One region of the Halobacillus seohaensis genome, then DNA from elsewhere that is predicted to be linked to it. Evidence: riboswitches for the same ligand, from Rfam matches in the RefSeq annotation. Region 1 holds a riboswitch; each other region holds the start of a gene.
The links. A riboswitch is a leader RNA that binds a small molecule or an ion and turns the genes downstream of it on or off. The one in region 1 is predicted to bind S-adenosylmethionine.
Positions count from the first base shown of each region.

Region 2: linked by a shared signal. The riboswitch ahead of ACFQIC_RS13515 (PLP-dependent aspartate aminotransferase family protein) and the one ahead of ACFQIC_RS15245 (5-methyltetrahydropteroyltriglutamate--homocysteine S-methyltransferase) in region 1 are both predicted to bind S-adenosylmethionine.
Region 3: linked by a shared signal. The riboswitch ahead of ACFQIC_RS12080 (phosphoadenylyl-sulfate reductase) and the one ahead of ACFQIC_RS15245 (5-methyltetrahydropteroyltriglutamate--homocysteine S-methyltransferase) in region 1 are both predicted to bind S-adenosylmethionine.

Region 1 is NZ_JBHSZV010000040.1:10,351-15,281, reverse strand. It holds gene hutH (histidine ammonia-lyase) at 1-786, shown strand, start outside; gene ACFQIC_RS15255 (DUF4183 domain-containing protein) at 1,145-2,197, opposite strand; gene ACFQIC_RS15250 (DUF4183 domain-containing protein) at 2,309-2,587, opposite strand; SAM riboswitch class I at 2,885-2,993, shown strand; gene ACFQIC_RS15245 (5-methyltetrahydropteroyltriglutamate--homocysteine S-methyltransferase) at 3,115-4,218, shown strand; gene yfkAB (radical SAM/CxCxxxxC motif protein YfkAB) at 4,267-4,931, opposite strand, start outside.
Region 2 is NZ_JBHSZV010000034.1:2,512-7,442, forward strand. It holds gene acsA (acetate--CoA ligase) at 1-280, opposite strand, end outside; gene ACFQIC_RS13515 (PLP-dependent aspartate aminotransferase family protein) at 426-2,213, opposite strand; SAM riboswitch class I at 2,579-2,688, opposite strand; gene ACFQIC_RS13520 (trans-sulfuration enzyme family protein) at 2,764-3,909, opposite strand; gene ACFQIC_RS13525 (NUDIX hydrolase) at 3,978-4,589, opposite strand; gene ACFQIC_RS13530 (hypothetical protein) at 4,715-4,894, shown strand.
Region 3 is NZ_JBHSZV010000030.1:21,993-26,923, forward strand. It holds gene ACFQIC_RS12070 (flavin-containing monooxygenase) at 1-490, shown strand, start outside; gene ACFQIC_RS12075 (SET domain-containing protein) at 873-1,259, opposite strand; SAM riboswitch class I at 1,567-1,686, shown strand; gene ACFQIC_RS12080 (phosphoadenylyl-sulfate reductase) at 1,778-2,503, shown strand; gene sat (sulfate adenylyltransferase) at 2,556-3,695, shown strand; gene cysC (adenylyl-sulfate kinase) at 3,712-4,305, shown strand; gene cobA (uroporphyrinogen-III C-methyltransferase) at 4,368-4,931, shown strand, end outside.

The DNA of each region.
Region 1 (4,931 bases):
TATTTTGAACAGATGGAGGTCGCTGAAAGGGTTCGTACGATTACGAGTAACAGCAAGCTTCTAACTCATCAAGGGGAAAAAAGGGTGCAGGACGCCTATTCACTTCGATGTATTCCTCAAGTTCATGGGGCATCTAGACAAAGTCTTGCTTATGTAAAAGAAAAGCTTGAAATTGAAATGAATGCGGCAACTGATAATCCGCTTATTTTTGACAATGGAAAAATTGTAGTATCAGGAGGGAACTTTCACGGTCAGCCGATAGCACTAGCGATGGACTTTTTTAAAATAGCTGTGGCAGAGATGGCTAACATCTCGGAGCGGCGTGTCGAAAGGCTTGTGAACCCACAATTAAATGATCTTCCTGCTTTCTTAAGCCCTGATCCAGGACTGCAATCAGGTGCGATGATCATGCAATATGCAGCAGCATCCCTCGTTTCAGAAAATAAAACGCTCGCCCATCCTGCTAGTGTTGATTCAATTCCTTCTTCAGCCAATCAGGAAGACCACGTGAGTATGGGCACTATTGGAGCCCGTCATGCTTATCAGATCATTAGGAATGCACAAAAGGTTGTGGCGATTGAGATGATCTGTGCAATGCAGGCTCTCGAATTTCGTGGAAAGGTATTAGCCTCTTCATCGATTCAAAAACTTTATTCAAAAGGAAGAGAAGTGGTACCTAGTATTACAGAAGATCGTGTGTTCTCAAAGGATATAGAGGCTCTTTCCGAGTGGTTAATTAGCGACCAGTTTGATTGGAGGGTTGATCAAAACACGATATCAAGATAAATACCTTGTACTCTTTTTATGTAATTGGCCTGTTATCAACAGCGTCATCGCGTTGTTTTAGAAACAGAGAAAGGGGATCAGGGGAATGATTCGCTTCCCGCGGACGAAAGGTTGAGCCTCGGAAAATATATTTATTGATAGCGATACTTTTATAATAAGAAGGTTCCTCATATTATTTAAAAAAGTCAACAACATTTAACAAATCCTATGTGATCTAATATAACCACTGCTGATAGGTAAGCAATAATAAAACATATAATAGTATTAAGTTAGGGGTTTCACACAGTTAATGGAGATAGGGTATATATCACAATGGAAAAAAACGTCACTCCCCCGTTCATGTATAATTACCAGACTTTCAGTGACTTATTTCTGAAATCGTACAGTTCACATCTTTAACAGTAGCTACGACAGAAGTATATTTAGGATAGCAAAGAACAACTTCATCGGTAGTTGTTACTGTTACGTCAAAGTTACAGAGTGGGGAACCGTTACAGTAATATTGAATGCGTATAAGTATAGTGAAACAAATCGAAACAATGCTTGTTTCAGGCATTCCAGGCATTGGTTTTGTGTTATCTAATATAGTGAATTTACTAGTATTTGGTATCGCCTCACAACTAATGCTTAAATCTTCACCTGTATTACGACAATTAATGATTTTCATATTACATTCTTCTGGAATTGAAACCGTTTGCTGATGGTCGGTATCAAAAACTACCCAATCATGGATGGTATGTGCCTTTATACAATGAGGATAATTCAAGGTATTTCTATTTTGTTGTCGATTTCTTAACGAGTTTCTTGGTTCCTGTAAATCACCCTGTATTTTTAACGTTTCTGCAGATTGTACTTGAATATCTTTAAAAAGGAGCATATCTAGTAATAATGTACTCTGACTTCGGACAATTACGCGAACATTAAAGCAACATGTATTCACACTTTTGTCAATATCTGTAGCCGTACATGTCACTTTCGTAGTTCCTAAGTTGAAAAATGTCCCAGATGCCGGAGTGCAGGAAAAAATAACATCAGAACAGTTATCTGCAACGGTAGGATCTGGGTAGTTCACAAAAGCGCCTGTTTCCCAAGGTTCTACCTCTATGACAACTTCATTGGGACAATTTATGGTAGGTGTTTTTGTTTGGTTATAAATTTTAATGAACTGAAGAATAAGAGGTACACCTTTTTGGGGAGCATCTTCTACCAATAAAACGAGAGCTCCTTCTTCTACATAATAAACCGTAGAAGGTTGTAACATTCCATTTATATAGAGGTTTATATAAGAAACGCAAGCTGGATCTAAGATTCCTACACTACCATATCCCTCTAATTCATCCTGATTTGTATAAGTCTTTTTAACTCCGTCAGAAATTGTTATATATTCAAGTGTTTCTGCTTTTAAAACCATTTTTTACTCACCCCCGTTCCCTTTCTTTAACTAATTGAAAAAAAGAATGGTGAAAACCTCCTACTTTAATTGTAGGAGATTCTCTGCTGCCTTTTTAACTAGAATTCATTTTTAGTTTACAGTAAATTCTATCATGACCGGAACACCAGCATTTTGGGAGGCTCCATCAAGAATAGTTAGAGTCGTACCATCGAAAGTCGAATCTCCATCTAGTTGAGGGATCCCATTTAAATAAAGGTTATAGGATACATAAGAAGTTGGGAAGGCTGTTAATCCAGTGTCTGGAGTAGTATCAGCAAAAACAAAAGTAAGGTCATCTACAGCGATGGTTCCATCTCCTATAGTTGAAGCGAATCTCTCAGAATCGAGAAAGGGTTTAATTATAGCCATTAAATCTCACCTCCTTTTTATAATAGATGCGAAAACTCGAAAATTGTATAAGCATTTTACTTAGAAAAATTGACGCGATTTTAGTTTAAGAAGAGTCATTGCTTAATTATTTAGTACCTTAGCATTCTATTTTTACTAAAGAGATAGACTAATAAGCTTCGATTAATATTATAGAGAAAATCAATAGGTAATTGACATATCAATGCAAAATTTGTTATTATACAATTTATCAGATTAATCTTAATTTATTGAAAATTTAACCTTGCTCATATAAAGTTAAAAATTAAAAACTTGTTTTTCTTATCAAGAGAGGTGGAGGGACTGGCCCTTTGAAGCCTCGGCAACAAACTTTGTAAAAGAGTTGTGCTAATTCCAGCAAGCATGTTAAATGCTTGGGAGATAAGAAGAGAGAACAGAACACATAGGTATGTTCCGTAAACCTCTTCTTAATTTAGAAGAGGTTTTTTGCTTGATTTAAGGTCTTTTTTAATAAAAAACCAAACATAAAAAGGAAAGAAGGAATTCACATGTCCATTACCTTAACCAAAGCACCATTTAAAGCAGATCACGTTGGAAGTCTACTTCGACCAGACAATCTACACAAAGCCAGAAAAGAATTTAAAGAAGGAGAAATTTCGGCTGATGAATTACGAGAGGTGGAAACAAAGGAAATACAGCGTATTGTTGATAAGCAAATTGAAATTGGATTAGATGTAGTTACTGATGGCGAATTCAGACGAACATGGTTTCACTTAGACTTTTTGGAGCACTTAAATGGAATTGAAGGGTATGTCCCTGAACAAGGATATAAATTTGAAGGCATAGAGACGGAAAAGTATGATGTTCGAAATACAGGAAAAATATCCTTTAACCCCGATCATCCTTTCATAAAGGATTTTATTGATTTGAACAAAATTGTAGACGGTCGTGCTGTTGCGAAACAGACCATACCTAGTCCCAACCAGCTTTTTAACGCCGGGATATTTAACGAAAATGTTTACTCGGATCTTGAGGAATATGCGAATGATATTATTCAAGCGTATCAAGATGCCATACAATCATTTTATGATGCAGGCGTACGTTATTTGCAGCTGGATGATGTATATATTGCTGGGCTGTCTTCGCCACAAATTCCATTTAATGATGGAAACTATTCAAGAGATGTATTAATTGATTTATCATTACGAGTGATAAACGGTGTTTTGGAAAACAAACCCGAAGATTTAGTAGTAACTACACACTTATGTCGTGGTAACTATCAATCCACGTGGGCCTTTGAAGGAAGTTATGAACTTATAGCACCAACGTTATTAGCAAAAGAGAAAGTGGATGGTTTCTTTTTGGAGTATGATGATGAGCGATCAGGAAGTTTCAAACCATTAGAACATATTCCGAATGGCGGAGCTAAAGTGGTGCTGGGTGTTATCACCTCTAAAACTGGAGAATTAGAAGACAAGGAAACGATTAAGGCACGTATTAAGGAAGCATCAAAATACGTCCCACTTGACCAATTATGCTTAAGTCCTCAATGTGGGTTTGCTTCCACACACCATGGTAATAAGCTGACGGAAGAACAACAGTGGGATAAGTTGAAATTTGTTGTTAATGTAGCAAAAGAAATTTGGGGTTAAATAAAATAAAAATGAGCTCTGATCGAATGGATCAGGGCTCATTTTTATTTATCGGTTCAATTTAATTTTTGCTTGTTGCTTCTGAAAATCAACATCTTTATAATACGTGTTTTTCACTAATAGATTAGGTCCTAAGCACTTAGCAGCGGGACAATGACAATTCAATGCTGCAGCTGTTTTCGAGTTCATCCAATGTGCATAAGCATCTGGTAAAGAGGTGTCTTGTATGTTTCCTAATCCAGGTTCATCGCCAAAATCTGTTACGATGATCTCTCCTGAGAAGATATTGACATTTAAGCGAGAACGTCCATCTGGATCATTTCGTACTGTGACTTTAGGTGCTTGGTCAAGCTTTTTCAGCATGTTTAAATCCTCTTGCGCGGAGTTACATGGATAAAACGGTAAGGTGCCAAATAACATCCATACGTTTGGGTCACGGTGATCTACCAATTGATTAATTCCTTCACGCATTTCTTCAAGACTCAATGTTTCTAGGTTACTCGCGAAATCTACAGGATACATAGGGTGAATCTCATGTCTGGCACATCCCATCTCTAATACGTGATCGTGAATTTCTAGTAGATGAGGGAAGGTACGCTTATTGAGCATGGTTTCAGCTGAAACCATTACACCTTCTTTTGATAATCGTTGACTATTTTCCACAATCCGATCAAAGTAGTTAGCCCTATTTTCAAAAGATAGCTTACGATCCA
Region 2 (4,931 bases), on a different contig from region 1:
CATGAGCCTTAAGTACATTGCTCCAGCGGTTCACTTCCTGTTGAAGTTCTTTATACGTGTACGTTTCTTCCTCACTTTCAGTGAAATAGTGAAGGGCGATCTTATCGCCCTTGCCTTCTTCCACGTGACGATCTACACATTCATAAGCCATATTCACATTTCCTGTTTGATACCAGCTAAACACCGGATGAACACGTTCCCAACTAAATGGTTCGCCTTCCATCCACTCTTCCGCTACATTGTAAGCTCCACATTTAGGTGGAAGGGTTCTCGTAGTCATACGATGAGCCTCCTTACTCTTTCATAATATCTGTCTTTAAAGTCTTCTGTTTAAGATCAGCTAAAAAAGGATGCTTAAAGGCTTCTGTTTTTTCGCTGTGCCATCACAATATTAATCCTAGTTCTTGAAACATCATGCCAACTATTTAAATTTCACATGCATAAGTTTCGATTGTTCCTCTTAACCGCTGTGCTTCTTTGTACGTGCAACGATTGTGAATAACTTGAAGTCCTGCCTCACTGGCAATCTTCGCAGCCTCAGGTGCAATAACACCTTCTTGTAACCAGAAAACGTCAGGCTGAACATTAGCTGCCTCTTTCGCAATTTCCACCGCGGCTTCAGGGCTGCGGAAAATTTGTGCCACATCTATTTTAAACGGAATAGAACTTAAGTCTGGATAGGCTTTCTCACCTAACACTTCATCTTCTCGAGGATTGACAGGAACAATTTGATAACCTAAACGCTGCATCTTACGCGCTAAACGGTGACTTGGACGGGATGGTTTTCCACTTAAGCCAACCACAGCCAGCCTCTTCGGTCGAGTCACTTCCTTACCATCTACTTCTTCCTTCACTTGAGCTGAACTTAAAGCCCACTTAATAACACCTTCATCATTTTCTGTAATCGTAGAAGCTACTTCGCGACCAGTAGCTTTACCAATAGCGCGATTTAAGTCATTAATTAAATCTTTCACTGATTCAATACCTACAGATAAACGAATTAGCTCTTCTGTTACCCCACTTGCAACTAAGTCTTCTGCTGATAACTGTTGGTGAGTTGTTGATGCTGGGTGAATAATTAGTGATTTCGCATCTCCTACGTTTGCAACGTGAGACCATAGTGAAATATTGTTAATTACTTCACGGCCAGCATCACGACCACCTTTAATTCCAAAGTTCACAATGGAACCATATCCACCTTCTAAGTACTTGCCGGCAAGGTCATGTGCTGGATGCTCTGTTAAACCTGGATAAGAGACCCACTCTACATCTGGATGTCCTTTCAAGTATTCTGCTAATTCAAGAGCATTATCATTGTGACGCTCAACACGTAGATGTAACGTTTCTAGACCTTGAATAAGTTGAAAAGCACTTTGCGGACTTAAGCATGCCCCAATGTCTCTAAGCAGTTGAACACGCAGCTTTGTAATAAAGGCTAATGTTCCAAAATCAGCCGCATATTTAATGCCATTGTAACTTGGATCTGGCTCTGTGAAGACAGGGAACTTACCGTTAGTCCAGTCAAAACGGCCACCGTCAACAACAACTCCACCAATCGTTGTACCATGACCTCCTATCCACTTCGTCGCCGAGTGAACAACAATATCTGCACCCCATTCAATTGGTTTACAAGAGTAAGGAGTAGCGAATGTATTATCAACGATAAGTGGAACCCCATTATCATGAGCAATTCCGGATACTTTCTCAAAATCTAGTACATGCAAGCTGGGATTTCCAATCGTTTCAGCAAAAACCGCTTTTGTTTTATCAGTAATCGCTTTTCGGAAGTTTTCAGGATCTTCTGGATCAACAAATACTACGTTAATACCATATCGCGGCAAAGTATTAGCAAATAAGTTATAAGTACCACCATATAAGTTTGCTGCAGCAACAATCTCATCTCCTGCTCCAGCAATATTCAAAATGGATAGAGAAATAGCTGACATTCCAGAAGCTGTAGCCACAGAAGCTACCCCATTTTCAAGTAAGGCCATTCTCTTTTCAAAAACATCTACCGTTGGATTACCAATTCGTGAATAAATATTCCCAGGCTCATCTAGAGCAAATAGGCTTTGTGCATGATCTGTGTCATGGAAAACATAAGATGTCGTTTGATAGATTGGAACGGCTCGAGAACCTGTCGTCGGATCTGGTGACTGTCCACCGTGTAAAGAAATTGTATCTAAATCATAGCTTTCAAATGAATTTGTCATAATAAAATCCTCCCTTAGAATAAATAAAATTTATTGTTTACTTTTAGGCTGTTTTAAATCTAGTTCTTGATTTTTGTTACAAAAACTATTGATTTCTTTATTAGGCAAGTTGCTTATCTTAGTCCGTTAAAGCTTCCGATTGCGGGAAGACGATTCGGTTACTGCATTTAAAGAAAGGTGGTCCGAAAAGCGAGCTATTTCCCCGACCACCTTCCTTTCGTGTTGGTGACGGAACGGCCAGCTATCCCAAGCGTGTTATTGGCCGATTGTTGAATAAACTTATTCCTCACTTTTCAAATCTGAGATAAAAAGATGCAAAAAACCCCTCTTCGATAAGAAGAGGGGTTTGTTATAAACGGGTCCTCCTCTTATCTCTCAGATCAATGATCTGTAGGATTTGGCACCTTCTCAAACTGAATATTTGTAGGTTGCCGGGCATCACAGGGCCTATTCCCTCTGCCGCTCTTAATAAGAGTTTGCATTATTTAAATTGTCTATGCTTATCAATTATAGGCACTTTACTAACTATAGTCAATAATTTTTTGAATATTTATTTAATAGATTGATGGATTGCCTGCTTGAACTGGGCAGCAATATCTTCCGCTTCTTCAATTCCAATAGACAGTCGAATCACATAATCATTGATTCCAATTTTATTTCGTTCTTCCACAGTTAAAGCCCGATGAGAAGTACGTACAGGATAGGATACGGTTGTTTCAACTCCTGCTAACGTCGGTGCTAGCTTAATCCATCCTAATGATTTGAAAAACGCTTCTACATCAACCTTTTCAGCTAACTCAATCGTTACAATGGCTCCTTTTCCTCGTTCAGAGACATATTCCGGATAATAGACGCGTTCCACTCCATCGTCTTCGTTTAACATTTGAGCTACCTGGTCTGCGTTATGTGATTGCTGTTTCACTCGTAATGCAAGAGTTTTTGAGCCGCGCTGCGTAAGCCATGCCTCAAAAGGACTTAAGTTTGTGCCTAAACCAATAATTCTCTGCTTTGCTTTTGTAATCAGTTCTTCATGCCCTACTACTACGCCAGAAGTAACATCACTATGGCCACCGATATACTTTGTCGCGCTATGAGCCACAATGTCTATTCCCTTTGTATAAGGCTGTAGTAAGTAAGGTGTAGCAAATGTATTATCCACCATTGTCCTCAAATCGTGTTGTTTGCCCAATTTAACAAGATTTTCAATATTTTCTACTCGTAGAAAAGGATTGGAAATGGATTCTGTGTACAACAACTTCGTATTCGGACGAATTGCAGCTTCTATGGACTGTTCATCAGCAAAAGAAACCATTGTATATTCAATACCAAAACTCGCTAATTGCTTAGTAATCAATTGATGTGTTCCACCATACAAGTCTTCAGCAGCTAATATATGATCTCCTGCTTCAACAACCGAAAGAATTCCAGCCATAATTGCTGAAATGCCAGATGAAGCTGCTACCCCTGAAGGTGCACCCTCCAAATTAGCAACCGTCTGTCCTAATTCATCTGTGTTCGGGTTATTCTCTCTCGTATAGGAATACGGCACCTCTCCTGCATAATAGCTTTCCAAGTGATCCAAATCACGAAAGGTGAAAGCAGATGTTTGATAAATTGGAGTAGCTTTGCTATTTAATGCTGTATCTTGATTTAACTTATTATGTACAACACGTGTACTAAATGATCGTTTTGACATCGAGATCTCTCCTTTTAGACTCTAATTCCTCATAGTATATAATAACATTCTCCCTTATTGTCAAAGAATTATAATTCTCTCTCATTCAAAATCGCTTGTACAACATGCTGGTAATAATTAAAGTCATGAGGACAGAAGTGATGGCGTAATAAAGTAATTTCATCCCCGCTTAATACCGAGGTCGCTATTAGGTGTTGACGATTTTTCGATATCATACTTAAGAAATCTTCTAAGTCGATTTCTACTACGTCCGTCACTTCTTCGTTAATCGCAAACTCTAATTCGTTATTATAAGGGTATAAGTAAATATGGCAAATTTCTTTGTCATTTAGAGTCTTCATCTTTAGTTGTTCTTTATGAAAGCCAGAGTAGATAATATTCTCCTCCCTAAGCTTAAGTCCCAACTCTTCCTCAATTTCCCTCAATCCGCCTTCAATGCGACTTTCATAGAGGCCAATATGCCCCGCAGCCGTTATATCGTAAAGATAAGGGAAATCCTTTTTAATACCTGAGCGCTTTTGAAAATAAATAGCCGTTCGATTTTCTTTATGTTTATAAAACCAACAATGAAAACTCTCATGCCAATCTCCGTCACGATGTACTTCATCTCTGTCTTTTTCCCCTATAGGCGTCAACCAATCGCTAAATATCTTCAGCATTTCTCCCATACGTTCACTCATTTCTCCTCATCGAATTTAGTATTATACTTAGTCTATCATAGAACGACAATAATCGAGGAAATTAATAAAAATCTCGTTTAAAAAATTGATCTTACGGTAAACTAAAAGTTGAGGAGGTAGATAAAATGAGGAAGAAAAAATCTAATCATAATAAAACCGACACATCTAATCAAACGGCCGAGTTTTTCTCACACTCTTCTGAAGTAAATAAAGCATTTACTAATGTTGAGCAAGAGAAGGACCCAGATAAAGAGAAAGAGTCTGATGCTATTTTAGGTCACTATTCAGATAGAGACTCTCAATAAAACGCACAATCTCCAGAGTGGGATTGTGCGTTTTAAT
Region 3 (4,931 bases), on a different contig from region 1:
TGATGCGATGACAGGTCCACTGTTAAAGATTGATATTCGTGGTAGAGAAGGGGTTTCTTTAAAAGAGAAATGGGGTGGTGGAGCACAGACAAAAACTTACCTTGGTTTGACCAATGCAGGTTTCCCTAATATGTTTATGATTACTGGACCAGAAAGTCCTTCCGTGCTAAGTAATATGCCTGTTTCTATTGAACAGCATGTGGAATGGATTGCTGACTGTATTGATTATCTTTGTGAACATAATATAGATTATATCGAGGCAACTCCAGAAGCTGAGAATGCATGGAGTACACATTGTAGAGAGGTGGCCGAAGCTACGCTCTTCACAAAAACTGAGTCATGGTATACAGGTGCAAATATTGAAGGAAAACCACGGGGATTCTTGATTTATCTTGGAGGAGTGGGAGCTTATCGAGAGAAATGCAGTGAAATTGCCAATGAAGGTTACCCAGGATTTACGATGGTCATTTCTAAGAAACTCGTGATTTAAAAGCAATAATTTAGGGGGGGGGGATTCGCTTCTTAACTTAATGGTTCTGTCGTTAGATACAGAGAAAGGGCTCAGGCATGTTTTCTGAGGGGAGGACGGTAAGTCTCCTACTAGAGCTGAGGCCACTGAAAAAGTGAATTTAATAAGAAAATTAACTCAACCAACCACTATATATGCGAGTGATATTTCTTTAAGAATTTATACTATTTAACCGAAACGTAGCAGACTTGTTTTCTAAACTTAAAGTGGTTCCATTCCTCTGTCTTTACTAACGGAACCATTTTTTAACTCTTTATTCAACATATTGCCCGATGGTAGACGTTTAACATAGCTTAATAAAAAAAGCACCCAAACTAATTGGGTGCTTACATAACAAAATGAATTATTGTTCTTCTTCTTCGTTAAACCATAATGGGTCTTCGTCATCAACAAAGCCGTTATAATTAATGAGGACTTCTTCACCTGCTTTTATATCGTTATAAGCATAAAAGTCAAACGTGTCTTTCTCAAAGTTAATTTCATAATTTGCATTAGGCTCATACGAATGGTTAAACATCATACCATATCCTAAAAGAAAAGCAGTGTGATTTTCTCCGTACTCAAACGCATAATCCGCAAGCCGAGTTTGCTCTATAAATTGATGCTGATCATTAGGATAGGGAAGGACTGGAGCTTCATGGATTAGCTCATTTTTGCTTATATTGCGTGTTGCGAACACTCCTCTTCCGAACTCTTCATCAGTGAGTGTGGACAGTCTTACTTCAATCATGATAGTCACCTACGCCTTCTTTTCGATCAAAATTTGTAACTTCTTAAGTTTGACAGCTGAGTAAGATGAAAGCAACCTTTTTAGGTTATCTAAAGCCTAGCTTGGGAATGGATAATAAATTTTTTTGAAAAGTCCATTCATAAATGTATTTATTTTTTACTTGTATTACGATATACTAATAAACATAGTAATTTACTTGGTTTTAAAAAACAGAATGGTTGTAATTTTCTCATGATCTATTGACATTTATTGTGAATAAGCATATTATATGTAGCAATCATTAAATATCAATAATTTCATACGACTTTTCTTATCGTGAGAGGTGGAGGGACTGGCCCTTTGAAACCTCGGCAACGGATTTAATGAGCAAATCATTAAACACTGTGCCAATTCCAGCAGTGCTTTTCAGGCGCTCGATAGATAAGAAGATTGGAACTTACTGAATGCATCGTAAACCTCTCTTCTTATTTTTACTAAAAGAAGCGAGGTTTTTTAATTTGGCTTAGAGGGAGGTAATTATGGGAAACAATATTATTTATTATGACCGTTTCTCTAGTGACCCATTTGAAGGATGGCAACCAACTGATGATACAAAAGGTGCTGCTGAGGTTTTGCAGTGGGCTTATGAATCATATGGAGAGTCAATTGTATATGCTTGCAGTTTTGGAGCGGAAGGAATTGTATTAATTGATTTGATTTCCAAAGTAAAGAAAGATGCGGAAATTGTTTTTCTTGATACGGATGTCCATTTTCAAGAAACTTACGAACTTATTGATAAAGTAAAAAAAAGATACCCTGAGCTTAACATTCATTTAAAAAAGCCGGATTTAACACTAGATGAGCAGTCAAGTCAGTACGGTTCTGCTCTTTGGAAAAGACAGCCCAATCAATGTTGTTACATTCGAAAAATCAAACCGCTTGAGGATGCTCTTTCTGGAGCGACAGCCTGGATTTCAGGATTGAGAAGAGAACAGTCTCCTAGTAGAAGCCATACGAACTTTGTGAATAAGGATGAACGATTTGAATCAATTAAGGTATGTCCCCTTATTTACTGGACCTGGGATGATGTTTGGGATTATATCCGACTAAACGACTTGGATTACAATGTCTTACATGATCAAGGTTATCCTAGTATTGGTTGTATGCCCTGCACGTCTGCTGTGAATGAACAAGATGACGATCGTTCAGGTAGATGGAAGGGGTCAACTAAAACGGAATGTGGGCTACACACTTCAGGAAATTAAGAATAGGGATGGAATGGATTATACTATAAAACTAAATGAAGGAGAGAGTTATATGTCACTTATTACGCCACATGGCGGGTACCTAGTCAATCAATGGAATCAAGAAGGGTTTACATCAAAACCAACAGATAGTATTGAATTAGATGCTATGGCTTTGAGCGATTTAGAATTGATAGCGAATGGGGCGTACAGTCCACTTAAAGGTTTCTTAAATAAAGAGGATTATCAATCAGTCGTTGATACGTTACGATTAGCTGATGGTACGCCATGGAGTATTCCTATTACATTACCTGTTCATGCTGAGCAGGCGTCGAGCTTAAACCCAGGTGATGTTGCAGAGCTTTATCAAGGTAATACAGTGTATGGAGTTATCGAAATCGAAGAGATCTACCAACCAGATAAAGAGAAAGAAGCAAGAGAAGTTTACTTAACAACAGAAGAAGCGCATCCAGGGGTGAAAAAGCTTTTCAATCGTCCGGACTATTACGTAGCTGGAGAAATACAAATGCTTAACCAATCAGTTCGAGAACATGAGGATAAGTTTTATTTGGACCCTGCAGAATCGAGGAAGCATTTTCAGGAACTCGGATGGAATAAAGTGGTCGGGTTTCAAACGCGTAACCCTGTCCATCGAGCTCACGAATATATTCAAAAGGCATCTTTAGAAATTGTCGATGGACTATTTCTTAATCCTTTAGTAGGAGAAACAAAGAGTGATGATATTCCGAGTGATGTTCGAATGAAGAGTTACCAAGTTTTACTAGAACATTATTATCCTGCTAATCGAGTGGTGCTTGCTGTGTTTAATGCGGCTATGCGTTATGCAGGCCCGAGGGAAGCGATCTTCCACGCCATTGTACGGAAAAACTTTGGTTGCTCTCACTTTATTGTCGGACGTGACCATGCAGGTGTCGGAAATTATTACGGCACTTATGATGCACAGAAAATTTTCAGTAACTACGAAGAAGATGAATTAGGCATCACGCCATTATTCTTTGAACACAGCTTTTATTGCTTGTCTTGTGAAGCGATGGTTTCCCATAAAACGTGCCCTCATGATGATGATCAGCATGTTATCTTATCAGGGACGAAAGTACGTGAACTGCTGCGAAATGGCGAGAAGCCGCCTAAGACTTTCAGCCGTCCTGAAGTTGTAGAGGTTTTAATAGATGGATTAAAGGTGACACAATAACAAAAGGGTGAAGTAGTTGGAATCCAATATTGTCTGGCATAATGCGAGTGTATTAACCGAAGATTATCGTACTAAAAATGGACACCATAGTGGAGTGATTTGGCTGACTGGACTATCTGGATCTGGTAAATCAAGTATTGCCAATCTAGTCAATAAACATCTTTATGAAAAAAAGGTAAACTCTTATCTATTAGATGGAGACAACGTTCGTCACGGATTGAATGCTGACCTTGGATTCAAAGCGGAAGATCGAAAAGAGAACATACGTAGAATTGGCGAGGTTGCCAAGCTATTTGCAGAAAGTGGCACTATCGTGTTGACCGCTTTTATTTCTCCTTATCAGGAAGATCGTAATCAAGTAAGGAATATTCTTGAACAAGGAGATTTTCTCGAAGTCCATGTGGATTGTCCTTTATCTGAATGTGAAGTCCGAGATCCAAAAGGCTTATACGAAAAAGCTAGAAGCGGGGAAATAAAAGGTTTTACGGGTATTGACTCCCCTTATGAAGTACCTGAATCTCCTGAGATCGTATTGAGAACCCATGAGTTTAGTGAAGAAGACTGTGCAGCTCAACTCATATCTTTACTAGAGAATAAAGGATGGATATAAGATAATAGAGGGATGGCGAAGTGGAAGTCTTAAATGATGAAAAGAAAGGAGGGAACTGTCTCATGAAAAAAGTGTATATTGTCGGTGCAGGGCCCGGTGACCCAGACTTAATTACAGTAAAAGGGCTGAAGGCTATCCAAGCAGCAGATGTTATTTTATACGATCGATTAATAAATAGAGATTTACTAAAGGAAGTGAAAGAAGAAGCTGAACTCATTTACTGTGGTAAAAGTCCTGATCATCCTTCGCTATCCCAAGAAGAGATTAACAATGCTCTTTGTACATTCGCCTTACAAGGAAAGATTGTAACCCGTTTAAAAGGAGGGGATCCTTTTATTTTTGGCAGAGGGGGAGAAGAAGCGGAAGCATTGGCTGAGAAAAATATTCCCTTTGAAGTTGTCCCTGGTATATCATCTGGAGTAGCAGCCCCGGCCTACGCGGGGATTCCAGTTACACACCGTAAATATAGTTCTTCTGTAGCTTTTATTTCGGGAGTATGCCAAATGAAAGATTCAGATGATCATTGGGAACATGTAGCCAAAAGCGCAGACACGTTATGTATTTATATGGGCGTTCGGAAACTACCCGAAATAGTTGAACAACTGATTCGCCATGGTCGTGAAGCT